DNA from 4 places in the Cupriavidus sp. 10L45 genome. Region 1 is predicted to be linked to each of the others. Evidence: predicted binding sites of a transcription regulator. Region 1 holds the regulator's gene; each other region holds the start of a gene.
What was found. Region 1 encodes LexA, which represses DNA repair genes until DNA is damaged. Its sites were predicted from a motif close to ACTGTATNNNNATACAGT; they were not measured.
Positions count from the first base shown of each region.

Region 2: AC1DFU_RS16075 (CppA family protein) is a predicted target of LexA. The motif match lies at 1,534-1,551, and genes of this name have one in related genera.
Region 3: dinB (DNA polymerase IV) is a predicted target of LexA. The motif match lies at 2,150-2,167, and genes of this name have one in related genera.
Region 4: AC1DFU_RS06325 (ATP-dependent helicase) is a predicted target of LexA. The motif match lies at 2,600-2,617, and genes of this name have one in related genera.

Region 1 is NZ_JBFTJC010000007.1:331,637-336,050, forward strand. It holds gene AC1DFU_RS15380 (hypothetical protein) at 1-96, shown strand, start outside; tRNA gene AC1DFU_RS15385 (tRNA-His) at 232-307, shown strand; gene AC1DFU_RS15390 (hypothetical protein) at 376-1,500, opposite strand; gene AC1DFU_RS15395 (hypothetical protein) at 1,744-2,481, shown strand; gene AC1DFU_RS15400 (hypothetical protein) at 2,695-2,868, opposite strand; gene lexA (transcriptional repressor LexA) at 2,989-3,645, opposite strand; gene AC1DFU_RS15410 (asparaginase) at 3,837-4,414, shown strand, end outside.
Region 2 is NZ_JBFTJC010000008.1:148,734-153,147, reverse strand. It holds gene AC1DFU_RS16080 (thiamine pyrophosphate-binding protein) at 1-1,145, shown strand, start outside; gene AC1DFU_RS16075 (CppA family protein) at 1,173-1,490, opposite strand; gene AC1DFU_RS16070 (RNA polymerase sigma-70 factor) at 1,660-2,547, shown strand; gene AC1DFU_RS16065 (porin) at 2,738-3,844, opposite strand; gene AC1DFU_RS16060 (ABC transporter substrate-binding protein) at 4,014-4,414, opposite strand, start outside.
Region 3 is NZ_JBFTJC010000003.1:431,897-436,310, reverse strand. It holds gene AC1DFU_RS07940 (TRAP transporter substrate-binding protein) at 1-1,059, shown strand, start outside; gene rarD (EamA family transporter RarD) at 1,171-2,073, shown strand; gene dinB (DNA polymerase IV) at 2,195-3,367, shown strand; gene AC1DFU_RS07925 (MFS transporter) at 3,448-4,414, shown strand, end outside.
Region 4 is NZ_JBFTJC010000003.1:83,080-87,493, reverse strand. It holds gene cmdF (tyrosine 2,3-aminomutase) at 1-454, shown strand, start outside; gene AC1DFU_RS06325 (ATP-dependent helicase) at 465-2,561, opposite strand; gene AC1DFU_RS06320 (helix-turn-helix domain-containing protein) at 2,697-2,879, opposite strand; gene AC1DFU_RS06315 (TlpA disulfide reductase family protein) at 2,964-3,503, opposite strand; gene AC1DFU_RS06310 (thioredoxin fold domain-containing protein) at 3,559-4,032, opposite strand; gene AC1DFU_RS06305 (hypothetical protein) at 4,172-4,414, shown strand, end outside.

The DNA.
Region 1 (4,414 bases):
CGGCGACTGCTCGGCTTGTTCCCGAGCGAGGCCGAGACTGTTGCCGCAATCAAGGAGGCGGTGCTGCTCGAAGCGAAGTGGCATGGCAGTCGATAAGGCAGGCGAGGCCGGTTGAAATTTTTTGTGCGGAATACTAGCCATCCTCTGAAGATCCTTGTAGAATCTTGTTTTTCGTTGAACGGCAACGCCGGTTAGCGGAAGCGCCAGCGGCAAGCTGGCAAAACCTCTACGGTGGCTGTAGCTCAGTTGGTAGAGTCCAGGATTGTGATTCCTGTCGTCGTGGGTTCGAGTCCCATCAGCCACCCCAAATTGCTTAACAAAACGGCCACTTACTCAAGTGGCGGTTTTGCTTTTCTGCGCGCCGTTGCTACCCGCTCAGCGAGCACTCCCGTCCTGATTCCCCTCCGAGAAATAGTAGAGATGGGTGTTGTCCGGCGCTTCGGCGTGGCGACGAAATTTTTCGCTGTCCGATTCGGCGCTGGCCTTGGCCAGTTCCGCGGCTTGTCGATAGGGCATCGGCTCCTTGTCCTTCTCGACCTCCAGCAACCGCGTCTGCTCATTCACGCGCACGCTGAACCGGCCCAGGTTGTAGAACAGGTACATGGCGTAGAGATTGTCGAAGTCGCGATAGGCCCCTTGCTCCCTGCGGAAATCGAGCGACAGGACGGAGGGGAAGCGGTTGGGCAGGTCCTTGAATGCCACCTTCTCCTCTTCGCGAGGTTCCACATAGGTGGAGCTGCCGTACTTCTTGTACAGCACTACGTCCATACCGTATCCGCGCTTGCCCCATTCCTTGATCAGCTTCATCGCCATCTCCGTGGGAATATTCGCGGTCGCGGCGGCCACCACGCGTCGCCCGGATAGGACTTTGGGGCTCTTTATCGTCAAATTTTTGTAGCCGGCGCCGTACTTGAAGGCGGCGCCGATGGTCTTGGCGCAGTTCAGGCGCAAATAATCGTATTGGATTGTGCCGCTGTGATATTCGGTGTCCGTTGCCCGCCGATGGTAATCGTCGTTGATGCGGCGGAAGTAATCGACCAGCGACTGTTTTTCCTGCGTGGGCACGCCGTAGACCCGCACACCGATCACCGACCGCTTGTAGATCTCGCCATAGTCGAGGCCAAACATCGTCGTTTCCGCGATGGAGGAGGCCGTCTTGAACAGATATTCCTTCTTTGGGATGCCCGCCATCAGATTGGCGGTGTAAAAATCATTCTCGTGCTTGGGCGTGCGGTCGGCGTAGAAATTTGCCGAGTAGACAATGTCGTCGCCGAGCGTGTCGTCACGGACGCCCAGGGCGATATGGCCAGCCGATCCGCCCTTCGATGTCCCAAAGCTGATCAGTAGCTCCAGGTCGTAGGGCTCTTCGCGAAGTAGGTCGGTAATCTGATCGATATTGGCGGGCTCGGGGCCACCCTTGCTACCGAACTCAGCAGCAACCCCCGGCCCCGAAATCAGTGCGGCGATGACCAGGAGCCATGCCGCCAGGCTTGTCCTCATTGCGTCCCTTATATCGTCAGCCAGTGTCCGTCGATCCTTCACCCAAAGAATAATCGTTGATCGGCCCATGTGCCGGAAAACCGTCGGGGGCGTGGATGCACTGGGCTTTGTTCCCGGATCATGTGCGACAGCCCACATAGTGACAAGTTTTCGAGAATGATTTTCGCTACGCTTCACGGCGGGCCAAATGGTCTAATCCATATCATCTAGGCAAATCACCTATACGAAGCGCGAGGTCATGCCGTGGCGGAGCGAATTCGATTCAACCCTGATGTAGCACTGGCGGCATTTTCCAGTGTGATTCCGATGCCGACCTTGGCTGCCATTAACGCGGCTATCGATCGATCCTTCGGCGAACAGCCCGAGCGTGCCGAGCCATTCGCAATGGCTGAGTTACTACGTCGCAATGAAGCCTTCCGCAAGCTCGAGGAGACGGTGTGCGCCGAGACTCGGGCCATGGCCACCACGCTCCTGAAGAAGTCGCTGCGTTGGGAAGCGTTCCACGTGATTCGTTGTGCCAGCACGTATACGCGCAACGAGAGCCATTGCCGCCACTACGATTCGCATCTGCTGACGCTGCTGATTCCGCTGAAGCTCGCCCCCGATGGCGTTTGCAACGGTGATCTGCTGGTTTATCACCCGCCACGGCTGGCGGTATCCACTGTGGCCAATGTTTTTTGCAAGCTTCGTCATGGCATTCAGCGCAATCTGCCGTTTCCCATCAGAAAATGGCTGACGCTACGGGATCTGCGCCGTGGCCGCTGCAACCGCGTGCCGGTGGAGCCGGGCAGCGTCTATGTCTTCAACGGCTTTGTGCTCCAGCATGCCAACCTTGATGTGGAAGTTGGCGAGCGCCGGTCGTTGCTGATTCACTACTACGACCCTGGCTACTCGGCGGGTCTGAGCGGGACCGTGCGGGGCGTGCGTATGCTGTGGGACCGTCTGCGCAAGAACATGACTGGCATGTATCCTGGTACCTGATCCAGCCGGGGAGGGCGAAAAAAAACCGGCACTCGGCGGGGTCGACAAGTTCCGGTTTCGCGCATCGGCGCCAATGCGCCAGTACTACGGATGCGCGCCATCGAGTGTAAAGCACCTCTCACGACGAATTAAACGTTCTCTTAATTTCACGTGGTGGGCTCGCAACTGCACTATTTACAATGATTTGGGCGACGCGGATCCGCCGCTAGCGGTTCATGCGTCCAGTTTGTCGGGCATATCCGCAAGTTCCAGCATCCGGCAGATTGCAGCCATGCTGCCGACCATCGTACGACGCTGGGCGCCCTGGTAGACGCGCACGCCCTTGGTTTGGCGGAACGGCACGGGCTTGACCGGGCGGCGGGAAGCGGTGTGGTTGACTGGCAGCATGGCGGCACCTCGAAGTTTGCGACAGCAGGAGTCCACGCCCGTCGTCCGGAGAGAACGGGGCGGCGTTGGCACTGCAAAACTGGGGACCAGGACAGGCGGCCGCCCGTCCGGTCTCGGAAGTCAGAAGCCCGAGGAGCGGATTAGCCCGACGGCGATGCCTTCCAGCGAAAATTCCTCGCGGCCGGCCTGCACCACGATATTCTCGAAATCCGGGTTTTCGGCGATCAGCTCGATCATGTCGCCGCGCCGCTTCAGGCGTTTGACGGTCACATCGTCGCCGATCCGCGCGACGACGATCTTGCCGTTGGCGGCTTCGCTGGCTTTCCTGACGGCGAGCAGGTCGCCGTCGAGGATGCCGGCATCGCGCATGCTCAGGCCCCGCACGCGCAGCAGGTAATCAGGTCGATCATCAAATACCGAGGCGTCTACCTGGTACTGACGGTCGATGTGCTCTGCGGCAAGGATCGGGCTGCCTGCGGCCACGCGGCCCACGAGCGGCAGCGTCAGCTGCATCACGCCGGCCATCGGCAGCGAGAACTGGTCCGTCATCTCCGAATCGCTACGTGCCACCTTGAGGCGGATGCCGCGCGACGCGCCTGGCGTCAGCTCGATCACGCCCTTGCGGGCCAGCGCTCGCAGGTGTTCCTCGGCAGAGTTGGGCGAGGAGAAACCGAATTCGGACGCGATCTCGGCACGGGTCGGCGGAATGCCGGTGTGCCGGATCGTGTTGCGGATCAGGTCGAAGATCTGCTGTTGCCGGGGTGTCAGGGTCGCCATGGGTCGCCGGTCTCTCGTGGTGCCGAAGCACTGTATGTTTAAACAGTATGCTGTGATTTTATACAGTATCGAGTGAAGTGCAAGCACAATTTGCAGTGGCAATGTGGGGCATGCGCGACACCAGGCGGACTCCAGTGCGCCCGGCGACACGGGTTTGCGAGAGCGGCGGCCCTCGGCGTGCCACAGTTACAATCGCCTGCACCACCCGCTCACTCGCTCGATTTTCTCGCTATATGTCTACGTCATTGCCCCGCATCGTCGTGCTCGCCACCGGCGGCACCATCGCAGGCTCGTCCGCCAGCCCCGCCAGCAGTGCGCAGTACCGCGCGGCCACCGTGCCGGTCTCGTCGCTGATCCAGGCCGTGCCTGCGCTGGGCGAGGTGGCCCGTGTGGAGACGGAGCAGGTGGCCCAGATCGACAGCAAGGACATGGCCTTCAGCCTGTGGGCGACGCTTGCCGCGCGGGTGGCGCATTGGGTCGCGCAGCCCGATGTGGTGGGCGTGGTGATTACCCACGGCACGGACACGCTTGAAGAAACGGCGATGTTCCTGCACCTGACGCAGCGGAGCGCGGTGCCGGTGGTGCTGACCGCGGCAATGCGCCCGTCCACGTCGCTCTCGGCCGATGGTCCGCTGAATTTGCTCGACGCAGTGCGCGTGGCGGCAAGCCCGGATGCGCGCGGGCAGGGCGTGCTCGTGGTCCTGAACCAGGAAATTCATGCGGCCCGCGATGTCGCCAAGGCCCATACCTCGGCGGTCAATGCGTTCAC
Region 2 (4,414 bases), on a different contig from region 1:
GCGCCGATGCCGAGCCGTACCGCACCGTGGCGGCCGCCCCGCGCGCCGAGGATGCCCGGGCGCTGGCCGCCGCGCTGGCCGAGGCCCGCCAGCCGCTGGTGATCGCCGGCGGCGCCGGCTGGACCGACGCGGCAGTGCGTGACTTCGCCGCCTTCGTCAAGGCATGGAACCTGCCCGTGGCCTGCGCCTTCCGCCGGCAGGACGTGATCGATAACCGCGACCCGCACTACATCGGCCATCTGAGCCTGGGCGTGAGCCCCAAGCTGGCCGAGCGGGTGCGCACGGCCGACCTGATCGTGGCGGTCGGCACCCGGCTGGGCGACATCGCCACCGATGGCTACACGCTGCTGGAAGTCCCGCGTCCCAAGCAGAAGCTGGTGCATATCCATGCCGATAGCGGCGAGCTGGGCCGCGTCTACCAGTCGGCACTGCCGATCCATTCGGGCGTGGTGCCTGCGGCAGCCATGCTGGCCGCGCTGCCGGCGCCGGCTTCTATCGGATGGAAGGACTGGACCAGCGGCGCCCGGGCCGAGCACGAGGCCTTCGTCACGCCGCCCAAGCCCCATGCGGAACTGACGGGGGTGGATATGGCTGCCGCGATGTCGCACCTGAACGCGGTGCTGCCCGAAGACGCCATCCTCAGCAACGGCGCCGGCAATTACACGGTCTGGCTGCACCGCTTCTACGCGTACAAGCGTCCGCGCACGGAACTGGCGCCCACCTGCGGCGCGATGGGTTACGGCCTGCCGGCCGCGATTGCCGCGAAGCTGCGCGCGCCCGAGAAGACCGTGGTCTGCCTGGCTGGCGACGGTTGCTTCCTGATGTATCCGCAGGAGATCGCCACGGCCGCCGCGCATGGCGCCAACCTGATCGTGATCCTGGTGAATAACCGCATGTACGGCACCATCCGCATGCATCAGGAGAAGCGCTACCCGGGCCGCCAGAGCGGCACGACCATCGCCAACCCGGATTTCGTGGCGATGGCGCGCGCCTGCGGGGCGTGGGCGGAGCGGGTGGAGAAGACGGAGGACTTTGCGGCAGCGTTCGAGCGCGCCCGCAACGCCGGCCAGCCGGCCGTGCTGGAGCTGATGACCGATCCGCTCCAGATCACGCCCGCAATGCGCGTGACCGAACTGCCGGCCTGAGCCCGGATCAGACGCTGCCTAGGCGATCTAGAACAGCGCCGCTTGTGGCCGGGCCTCGTGCCCGGCTTTTTCATGGCCGGACGTCGGGCGGGCCAGGATCTCGCGGATCTGCTCCAGATACCGCTCGCCCACCGCGCGATGGCTCTTGCGAGCCTCGTCCGCCAGCGCGCGGCGCGACGGCGCCCGAATCCCGATCAGGCGGCAAATCGTTGAAAGATAAGGCTTTTTATCGTCGACGGTGGCCCGGTGCGCGGCCGACAGCAGGGCGGCATCACCAATGCGCCCCCGCAGCCAGACCAGCACCTGGCGGTCATATTCGTTCTGCACACGGATCAGGTGGATCAGGTGTTCCATTCCGCACTCCGATATACTGTTCATTCATACAGTTACTGTAAATATATACAGTGCATCGGAATTTTCAAGGTGTGCGTCGGAAAATGCTTGAAAGTTCTTGCGCTGGGCCGGCACGCGTGGCCACCATGGCGGTCTGCCAGCCGCCTTTTCGCATCGAATCATGGACGACACCACCGCCACCTTCCACAAGCTGCGCCCGCGCCTGCACGGGATTGCCTACCGGATGCTCGGCGCCGTGGCCGAGGCCGAGGACGTCGTACAGGACGCCTGGCTGCGCTGGCACACGGCTGACCAGACGGAAATCGAAAATGCCGAAGCCTGGCTGGTCTCGGTAACCACCCGCATCGCCATCGACCGCCTGCGCGCCGCCAAGATCCAGCGCGAGCACTACACCGGGATCTGGCTGCCCGAGCCGCTGATCACGGACAGCCCGGACAACCCCGAGGCCATCAAGGAGCGCGCCGATGACATCTCCGTCGCCTTCCTCCTCCTGCTGGAGCGCCTGACGCCCGAGGCCCGCGCGGCCTTCCTCCTGCGCGAGGTTTTCGACAACGACTACGACGAGGTGGCGCGCGTGATCGGCAAGAGCGAGGCCAGCTGCCGCCAGCTGGTCAGCCGGGCAAAAACCCAGCTACGCGACGACCGGCCGCGCTTCACGGTGTCCCCGGACACCCATCGGCACATGGTCCAGGCGTTCGCCCAGGCGATGCAGGGCGGCGACTTCGCCGGCATCCAGGCGCTGCTGGCCAACGACGCCACCCTGGCCGGCGACGGCGGCGGCAGGGTCCAGACCTTCCCCAAGCCGCTCGAAGGCGCACGGCGCATCGCGCAACTGTTCTACGCCACGCGCCTCAGATTCCCCGGCGAGGGCCTCCGGGTGCGGCTGGTGCTGCTCAATGGCGAATGGGCGCTGCTGCGCTACTTCGACGGCGCGCTGGAGTCCGCGCAGACCTTTGTGGTCGAAGGCGACCGCATCGCCCGCATCCACGTGCAACGCAACCCGGACAAACTGGCGCGGATTGCGGCGTATTTTGGCGGAGAGGCGTAAGGAAGGGGCGGCCGCTGTGAGTTCGTGCGCCTTGATCGCAGTCATGTCCAGGTACGGGCTTGTCCCGGCTGCACCGGCATAACGCCCGGCGGGCGTTTTCTGCGGCCTGATCCAAAAAAGAGCCCGCCAAGGCGGGCCCAAAGACGAAGGGAAAGTCTCCGTCAAGTGGATTTCAGCGTGGCCGCTGCGCTCAGAAGCGGTGGCGGATGCCGACGATGGCGCCGAACTGGTTCTGGCCGGCGCCCACCTGTTCGGTTGTGGCCGTCAGGGTGCTGGCACTGCGGTTCAGCGACGGGCCGAAGCCGGACAGGCCCATGGCCGAGCCGTCCCGGTTCTGGGCGTAGGCGACGATGGTGTACAGGTCGGTGCGCTTGGAGAACGCGTACGTGCCGGACAGCACGAAGCTGTACGGGTCGCCGCCGCTGTTGCGCACGTCGGTGTAGTAGGCCGCGCCAGTCAGCGTGATGGCCGGCGTGACCTGGTAGTTCGCGCCGATCCAGTACAGGTTGGTGCGCAGCGAGCTGCTGGCGAAGTCGCCGTAGTACCAGCGATAGCCGGCGAAGGCACGGGCCCGGCCGAAGTCGTAGCTGGCGCCGAGGGTGGCGCGGCGCTCGCGGTTGTCGTCCGTGACGACGGTGCTGCCGCGCACTTCGTCGTACACCACGCGGGCGGACAGCGGGCCGGCCGTGTAGCCGACGCTGGCGCTGAAGTTGCGGCCGGCCTTGTAGTCGCCCGGCACCTCGCCGCCGGCGCTGCTGTCGTAGCCGGTGCTGTAGAACAGACCGTAGTACAGCGCGCCGGTCTGGCCGGTGAACTTCACCGAGTTATCGGCGCGGCCGGACATCCACTTGTCGTGCATCAGCACCGAGTAGCGCGTGGCGATGGCCATCGGGTCATAGGCCAGCGAGAAGTCGTACAGCACGGTCTGATGGCGGCCCAGCGACAGCGTGCCGTACTGGTTCTGCAGGCCGACGAACGCCTGACGCCCGAACATGCGGCCGCCCTGGTTGGCGCTGCCGGTGTCGAGGTCGAAGCCGTTTTCCAGCGTGAAGACGGCCTTCAGGCCGCCGCCCAGGTCTTCGGCGCCGCGCAGGCCCCAGCGGGAGGTGGAGAGGTTGCCGGCGGACATCCGCACGACGTTGTTGCTGCCGCCGGTGGCCGCGTTCGGCACGTTGGTCAGGAATTCCACGCCAGCGTCGACGACGCCGTAGAGCGTGATGCTGCCCTGGGCGTGGGCAGCAGCGGGCAGGGCAGGGAGGATGGCCAGCGTGGCCAGGCAGGCGAGACGGGTCTTCATGCGTTCGTGATCCTTGTTATGGTCGCCGCCCGCGCACCCCGTAAGGGCTCGGGCGTGCCGGCGGCGACTGCAATGTAACGAGGGATCAGGAACGGGAGAAGCGCGTCTGGGCTGACAGACTGTCCCGGGATTTGAACAATTGGGGCGTCAAGCGCCCTTCAGCGCTCCGTCAGCGGCTGCCCTTGAGCAACGGACATTGCGACTTCGACGGCGGGATGAACGCCTGGTCGCCCGGCACCGTGGCCAGCACCTTGTAGTAGTCCCACGGGTACTTGGACTCGGCCGGCGTCTTGACCTCGAACAAATACATATCGTGCACCATGCGCCCATCGGCGCGGATGCGGCCGTTCTTGGCGAAGAAGTCGTTGATCGGCATCGCCTTCATCTTCTCCATGGTCGGTGCGGTCTCGTCCGTGCCGGCCGCCTGCACGGCCTTCAGGTAGTGCGTGACGGAGGAGTAGACGCCTGCCTGGCTCATGTTCGGCATCTTCTTGACCTTGTCGAAGTACTTGCGCGACCAGGCGCGCGTGGCGTCGTTCATGTCCCAGTAGAACGCCTCGGTCAGCACCA
Region 3 (4,414 bases), on a different contig from region 1:
CCCGCCGCGCCCGCGGCGTCGGCGAGCGCACCGGGCGCGCCGGCCGTGATCGGCAGCAACCCGGCGGTGGAATGGCGCCTGGCATCGAGCTTCCCGAAGTCGCTGGACACCATCTACGGCGCCGCCGAGCTACTGTCCCAGCGCGTGAAGGAGCTGACCGACGGCAAGTTCAACATCAAGGTGTTCGCCGCCGGTGAAGTGGTGCCGGGCCTGCAGGTGCTGGACGCCGTGCAGAACCAGACCGTGCAGATCGGCCACACGGCCGGCTACTACTACTTCGGCAAGAATCCGACGCTGTGCTTCGACACCACCGTCCCGTTCGGCCTGACCGCGCGCCAGCAGACCGCGTGGATGATGCAGGGCAACGGCATGAAGCTGATGCGCGAGTTCTTCAAGGAATATAACGTCGTCAACTTCATGGGCGGCAACACCAATGCCCAGATGGGCGGCTGGTTCCGCAAGGAAATCAAGACCGTGGCGGACCTGCAGGGCCTGAAGTACCGCATCGCCGGGTTTGCCGGCGTGGTGCTGCAGCGCCTGGGCGTGGTGCCGCAGCAGATTGCCGGTGGCGATATCTACCCGGCGCTGGAAAAGGGCACCATCGATGCAGCCGAGTGGGTCGGCCCGTATGACGACGAGAAGCTCGGCTTCTACAAGGTGGCGCCGTACTACTACTACCCGGGCTGGTGGGAAGGGAGCGCCCAGCTGTCGTTCTACGCCTCCGCACCGGAGTTCGAGAAGCTGCCGGCGCAGTACAAGCGCGCGCTGGAAACGGCCACCATCGAGGCCCACACCAACATGATGGCCAAGTACGACGCCGTGAACCCGCAGGCGCTGGCCCGTCTGCTGGAGAATGGCGTGAAGCTGCGCCCGTTCTCGAAGGAGATCATGGAGGCATGCTTCAAGGCCACGCAGGACGCGTACGCCGAGGAAACCGCCAAGAACCCGTCGTTCAAGAAGATCTATGACGACTGGCGCGTGTTCCGCAACAACGAGGCCGCCTGGTTCAACGTGGCCGAGCAGGGCTTCGCGCAGTTCAGCTTCGCGCGCAAGCTGTAAGACATCGATGTGATTTGGATGTGATGTTGTCGCCTCTCCCGCCAGGGGGAGGCGAGTTCCAACGCCGATGACGGCGTACCGGTAGAATCCGCGCACCTACCGGACACTCCCATGCAACTCGGCATCTTCTACGCGCTGCTCGCGTACGTCATCTGGGGCCTGCTGCCCCTCTATATCAAATCCCTCCACGGCGTGGCGCCGCTCGAGATCCTGCTGCACCGGATGGTGTGGTCGCTGGTCTTTTTGGGCGCGATCCTGCTCTGGCGGCGGCATTTCGGCTGGCTGCGCGAGGTGGCGGGAAATCCGCGCCTGATCCTCGGCTTCGCGGCGAGCGCCGCCCTGCTCTGCGCCAACTGGTTCCTCTATATCTGGGCGGTGTCGGCCGACCGGGTGGTCGATGCGAGCCTGGGCTACTTCATCAATCCGCTGTTCAGCGTGCTGCTGGGTGTGCTGTTCCTGCACGAGCGGCTGCGGCCGGGGCAGTGGCTGTCCATCGCCGTCGCGGCGGGGGGCGTGCTCTGGCTGACCATCAGCGCCGGGCAACTGCCGTGGATCGCGCTCGCGCTGGCGGCGTCGTTCGGCGGCTACGGGCTGCTGCGCAAGACCGGGGCGCTGGGCGCGCTGGAGGGGCTGTCGCTGGAGACGCTGCTGCTGTTTCCGATTGCGGCCACCGCGCTGGGCGTGCTCGTCTTCACCGGCCAGGACACCTTCCGGAGCGCAGCACCGGGTACGCAGATCTTGCTGCTGCTGGCCGGCCCGGTCACGGCGGTGCCGCTGCTGTTCTTCGCCGCCGGCGCGCGCCGGATTCCGCTTTCGCTGCTCGGCCTGCTCCAGTACACCGGCCCGACGCTCCAGCTGCTGCTCGGCATCTGGCTGTGGCACGAGCCGTTCCCGGCCCAGAAGCAACTCGGCTATGCACTGATCTGGGTGTCGCTGCTGATCTACGCGATGGAAGGGGTGTGGGTTTCCCGCCGCAATTCCGTTAAGTCTATCAGCGCGACAAATGAAGCATAGGTTTGGATCGATTAATCGATTCATCCCGGGAATGATGGATTAACACCGGCTCGGCACGCGAGGGCCGACGCACTATACTGTACGTTTATACAGTACCGACGACGCGCACGCCCCCTTCGCCATGTCCACCCCCGTCCGGCGCATCGCCCACCTCGACATGGACGCCTTCTATGCGTCCGTCGAACTGCTCCGTTATCCCGACCTGCGCGGCCAGGCCGTTGTCATCGGCGGCGGCCGCAATGCCATCCCGGAGACGCTGCCCGATGGCTCGCGCCGCTATGCCCGCCTGCGCGACTACGTCGGACGTGGCGTCGTCACCACTTCCACTTACGAAGCCCGCGCGCTGGGCGTGTTCTCGGCGATGGGCATGATGAAGGCGGCCAAGCTGGCGCCGGACGCCATCCTGCTGCCGACCGATTTCGACGCCTATCGCCGCTACTCGGGCCTGTTCAAGGCCGCCGTGCGCACCTTCACCGAGCAGGTGGAAGACCGGGGCATCGACGAGATCTATATCGATCTGACCGAGGTGCCCGGCGAGCCGGCCGAGGTAGCCGCGCGCATCAAGGCGGCCGTGAGCGAGGCCACTGGCCTGACCTGCTCGATCTGCGTGGCGCCCAACAAGCTGCTGGCGAAGATCGGGTCCGAACTCGACAAGCCGGATGGCCTGACCCTGCTCACCCCCGCCGACATCCCCCGCCGTATCTGGCCGCTCGCGGCGCGCAAGGTCAACGGCATCGGGCCGAAGGCGGCCGAGAAGCTGGCCGGCATCGGCATCGACACCGTGGGCGACCTGGCCGAGGCCGACCAGGGCGTGCTCCAGACCCATTTCGGCCGCAACTACGCGAGCTGGCTGATCGAGGTGGCGCATGGGCGTGATGACCGCCCGGTGGTGGTCAGTTCCGAGCCCAAGTCGATGAGCCGCGAAACCACCTTCGAGCGCGACCTGCACCCGCGCGTGGACCGCCCGCTCCTATCGGAATCGTTCACCAAGCTCTGCATGCGCGTGGGCGAGGACCTGCGCCGCAAGGGCTACGTGGGCCGCACGGTGGGCATCAAGCTGCGCTTTGACGATTTCCGCACGGTCACGCGCGACCTGACCATGCCGGCCCATACCGCCGATGGCGCGGCGATCCGGCGCAGCGCCACGGAATGCCTGAAGCGGATACCGCTCGAGCGGCGCATCCGGCTGCTCGGCGTGCGCGTGAGCGCCCTGATCCCGGCGGACGAACAGGGCGACGACCCGGCGCCCGTGCAGGAGGAGTTCCGCTTCGAGGATGAGCGGCCGGATGCCTGACGCGGCACCGGAATGACCCCTCCGACGCATCTATCTATCTCCCGCTAGAATCGGCGGCTTCGAGCACCAAGGCCGTCCCCATGACCACCACCGCCACAGAGCGCGCCGCTGAGCCCGCCACCTGGATCACGCCGCTGCTGGCCACGGCCTGCGGCATGATCGTCGCCAATCTCTATTACGCCCAGCCACTGGTCGGCCCGATCGCCCGGTCGCTGCAACTCTCGCCCGAGATTGCCGGGCTGATCGTCACGCTGATCCAGATGGGCTACTGCGCGGGGCTGGTGCTGCTGGTGCCGCTCGGGGATCTGGTCGAGAACCGCAAGCTGGTCCTGACGCTGATTGGCGGCTGTGCCGTGGCGCTCATGGCGGCGGCCCTGGCCACTCACGCCAGCGTGTTCCTGATCGCGGGCTGCGCCATCGGCCTATGCTCGGTGGCGGTGCAGGTGCTGGTGCCGTTCGCGGCGCACCTCGCCCCGGACCATATCCGGGGCCGCGTGGTCGGCAACGTCACCAGCGGGCTACTGATGGGGATCATGCTGGCGCGGCCGGTGTCGAGCCTGATGGCCGGCCTGACGGGCGGCTGGCACACCATCTTCGCGGTCTCGGCCGTAGCCATGGTGCTGCTGGCGCTGGTGCTGGCGCGCAAGCTGCCGCGCCGCCAGCCCGCGCGGGGCGTGACCTACGGCCAGATGCTGGCGTCGATGGCGCACCTGCTCCGTACCCAGCCCGTGCTGCGCCGGCGCGCGCTGTACCAGGCCAGCATGTTCGGCGTGTTCAGCCTGTTCTGGACCACCATCCCGCTCTATCTGGCCGGGCCTGCGTTCCACATGTCGCAGACCGGCATCGCCGTGTTCGCGCTGGTCGGCGTGGCCGGCGCCATCGCCGCGCCGATGGCCGGCCGCTACGCGGACCGGGGCCACAGCCGCCAGATGACCGCCATCGCGCTGGCCATCGGCGCCGGGTCGTTCCTGTTGAGCCGGGTGGGCGTGGAGGGGTCGATGACCTCGCTCCTGGCGCTGACCGTGGCGGCCATCCTGCTCGACTTCG
Region 4 (4,414 bases), on a different contig from region 1:
GCACCTGAACAACCGCCTGCCGGCCTTCCTGGCGGCCGCCAACGAGGGGCTGTCGTGCGGGTTTGCCGGCGCGCAGTACCCGGCGACGGCGCTGATCGCCGAGAACCGGACGATCTGCAGCCCGGCCAGCATCCAGAGCGTGCCGTCCAATGGCGACAACCAGGACGTGGTGAGCATGGGGCTGATCGCGGCCCGCAACGCGCGCCGCATCCTCGATAACAACCAGTACATCCTCGCCATCGAGTTGCTGGCCGCGTGCCAGGCCGCCGAACTGGCCGGCGCTGTGGAGCAACTGGCGCCGGCGGGCCGCGCCGTGTTCCACTTCGTGCGGACACGCGTGCCGTTCCTGGCGATGGATCGCTATATGACCGATGACATCGAGGCCGTGGCCGCGCTGCTGCGCGACGGCGCCTTGCTGGATGTGGTGCGGCAGGCCGGCATCGAACTCGTCTGATCCCGGCCGGCTACTTCCACATATCGCGCATGCGGCTGGCCAGGTCTACCTGGGGCAGGGGGGCCTTGGTCGGCGCGTCGCCGGGCATCGGCGGGGGCGGCCAGGACCGGCTGTAGAAGTTCGGCATCACCCGGTTCGGCAAGAAGCGCGTGCGCGACGCGTAGACGTGGCGGTCGCCAAATCCCACCTGCTGATGAACGTAGAAGCGCTGCGGCACCACGATGTCGAGGTGGTCCTTGGCGCGCGTCATCGCCACGTAGAGCAGCCGGCGTTCTTCCTCGATTTCTTCCGTGGTGCCCGTGGCGAGGTCGGACGGCATGCAGCCATCCACCGCATTGAGCACGTAGACCGCCTTCCACTCCTGGCCCTTGGCCGAATGGATCGTGGACAGGATCAGGTAGTCCTCGTCGCGCGACGGCACGCCGGATTCATCGCTGGACGCGCTCGGCGGATCGAGCGTCAGCTCGGTCAGGAAGCGCTCGCGCGAAGCATAGGTGGCCGCAATCCGCTCGATCTGCTGGAGATCGGCCTGCCGCGCGGCGGCATCGTCGTGAATCCGCTCCAGATGGGGCAGGTACCACGCCACCACCTGCTCGAACTCCGACGGCCACGGCGAGGTGGGCGCCATCAGCCCGCGCGCCAGCGCGATCAGCTCGGCCCAGGCCGGCGCGGCGGCGGGCGGCGGCTCGAAGGCCTCCAGCGCCAGCAGTGGCTCGGTGGCCGCTTCCAGCCCCTCCAGCACGCGCGCGGCGGTTTTCGGGCCCACGCCGGGCAGCAACTGCAGGGTGCGGAAGCCGGCCATGCGGTCGCGCGGATTCTCCAGCCATCGCACCACGGCCATCACGTCCTTGACGTGGGTCGATTCCAGGAATTTCAGGCCGCCGAACTTCACGAACGGGATGTTGCGGCGGGCCAGTTCGATCTCGACCTGCGCGCTGTGGTCGGCCGCGCGGAACAGCACGGCCTGCGCCATCAGCGTCAGCCCGGCCTCGCGCCGCGCCAGCACCTGCTCCACCACGTAGCGCGCCTGATCGGCTTCATCGTTGACCACCACCACGCCCGGCTTCTCGGCCGACTCGCGCAGCGACCACAAATCCTTGGTGAACCGCTCTGCGGCCAGCCCGATCACAGCATTGGCGGCGGCCAGGATCGGCTGGGTGGAGCGATAGTTCTGCGCCAGCGTCACCTGATGCGCGGGCGGCGAGAAATGCTGCGGAAAATCGAGGATGTTGCGGACGGTGGCGCCCCGGAACGCGTAGATCGACTGGGCGTCGTCGCCGACCACGGTCAGGCCGCGCCCGTCCGGCTTCAGCGCGAGCAGGATCGACGCCTGCAAGGCATTGGTGTCCTGGTATTCATCCACCAGCACGTGGTCGAAGCGCGCGCCCATGTCCTGCGCCAGCGACGGCTCGATCAGCGCCTGCGCCCAGTAGAGCAGCAGGTCGTCGTAGTCGAGCACCTGCTGCTTCTGCTTGGCGGCCACGTAGCCGGCGAACAGGGCCTTGAGCGCGTCCGCCCACATCGCATAGCGGGGAAATTGCGTCTTGAGGATCACTTCCAGCGGGAGCTGGGTGTTGACCACGCGCGAATAGATCGCGAGGCAGGTTTCCTTGCGCGGGAAGCGCGAGGTCTGCTCCGAGAGGCCGAGGTCGTGCCGCACCACGTGCATCAGGTCGGCCGAGTCGCTCCGGTCGCTGATGGTGAAGGTGGGCGCCAGCCCCAGCGTTTCGGCGTACTCGCGCAGCAGCCGCGCGCCGATGGCGTGGAAGGTGCCCGACCATTGCAGCGCGGCCCGGCCCGCCCCGGTACTGGTGCCCAGCGCCTGATCGACGATGCGCTCCACACGGCGACCCATCTCGGCGGCAGCCCGGCGCGAGAACGTGAGCAGCAGGATGCGCCGCGGATCGGCCCCGCCCAGCACGAGGTGGGCCACGCGATGCGCCAGCGTATTGGTCTTGCCCGAGCCGGCGCCGGCAATGATCAGCAGCGGCGCATCCCCGGCATGCGACGCCGCCGCACGCTGCTCCGGGTTCAGGCGGGTCAGGTAGGCAGGGACGTCAGCAGGGACGTCGGGGGCGTCGGCTTCGAGAACAGGATCCGGGGACACGGGCAGGGGCAGGGGCGGCTGAGAAAATTCTGGCGCTCACTGTATATCCATACAGCCTGGGGAGGCAAGCGGGTCGTGAGGGGCCCACAACACAAGAGTGCGGTGCTGGGCGCAATTCGCCGGCGCCCTGGGGAATCAGCCCTTGATCGCCTTGCGTTGCCGCTTGAATGCCTTCAGATCCGCTACGGAAAATAACTGGCTACGGCCGACCGTTGCATGCGAAGTCAGCTTCCCATCGCGCACGAAGCGGCGGAAGGTGGCCATCGAGATCTCAAGATATTCCGCCGCTTCGGCTGCCGTGAAGTCGTCCTCTGCCATGCCGATCGCAAAAAAAGAAAGGCACCCACATGGGGTGCCTTTTGTCAGTCAGCGATGTCCGCCGACGGCGGACGTTTGGGCGCTTCAGGCCGCGCTGGCCAGCGCGCCGTCGAGAAGCTTGTGGAGCGACTCCCATTCGGGCTCGCCGACGTAGCGCTTGAGAATCTTCCCGTTCTTGTCGACCACGAAGGTCGTCGGGGTGAGTTGCACGTCACCGAAGGCCTTGGCGGCCGTGCCGTCGGAGTCCATTGCCACCTTGAACGGCAGGTCGCGGGTCTTGGCGAAGTTGGCGACGTACATCGGCGGGTCGTAGTTCATCGCCACGGCCACGAAGTCCAGGCCCTTGTCCTTGAACTGCTGGTAGGTCTTGATCATGTCGGGCATTTCCTTGACGCACGTGGTGCAGCTCGTGGCCCAGAAGTTGATCAGGTAGACCTTGCCCTTGAGGTCGGCCGTGCTGACCTTTTCGCCCGAGAGCAGCGTGAAGGTGGCGGCGGGTACGGTGCTGGCCGGCGCCAGCGCGCGGAAGCCGAAAAAGCCGAGCACGGCGAGGATGACCACGGCGACGGCGATCGGCACGATCGGGCGGCGCTTCGGTGCGGTGGAGACGGTGGAGTCAGACATGGGAGGCAGTCCCGTGAGATGGATCGGCGGAAAATCGTCGAAGAACGTCGCTATTCTACTTCCGGGCGATCTTGGCGCGCGCGGTGTCCAGCGCCTGCTCCAGGTAGGCGCCGTAGAAATCGCCCTGCAAGCCCAGCAGCGCGTTGGCCACGGGCTGGCCGTTGGCGTCGAGGAACAGCACGGTCGGTGCCACGGACACATTGTGAGCACGCGCCCACTTCTTGGCGGTGGTCATGGTGCCGTCGATGTCGCGCATCGGCGTGTCGGCGGTCATGTCCACTTCCCGCGCGGCGATCTCGCCGGCGGCGGCCTGCGGCGCGAGGTAGTTGCGGCGCACCGTCTCGCAGTAGCTGCAGCCGGGCAGGCTGACCAGCACCACCAGCGGCTCGCCGGACTTGGCGGCGGCGGCGGTCTGGGCGGCCACGTCGGTCACGGCAGGCAGGTGGCCCGCCGCGTTGGCGGCGCCGCTGGCCAGCAGCAGGGCCGCGAGCCAGGGCAGGGCACGAAGGGTGGACAGGCGTGGACGCATAGGGGGGGAACTCGCAGAAAATCGATGCGGCGACGAGCGGTCGCGCGCGGCTTCCCGGATAATACCGGCTTGCGCCAGCGGGCGTGCGAGTGGTCAAAGACGCACCCGTCAGCCCCGTCGCCTGATAAGAATGTTCTCCATGCTCCGCCAACCCCGCCGACCGCTCCGTTCGCTTCCCCACGCCATCCTGCCGTCCCTTGTCCTCGTGCTGCTGGCGGCGCTGGCCGGCTGCTCGCCGCGCTATGACTGGCGCACCATCCTGTCCGACGATGGCCGGTACGCCGCGCTCTATCCCGGCAAGCCGACCAGCGCCGCGCGTGACGTGGCGATTGCCGGGCGCAAGCTGCCGATGACGATGGAAGCGTCCCGCATCGACGACACG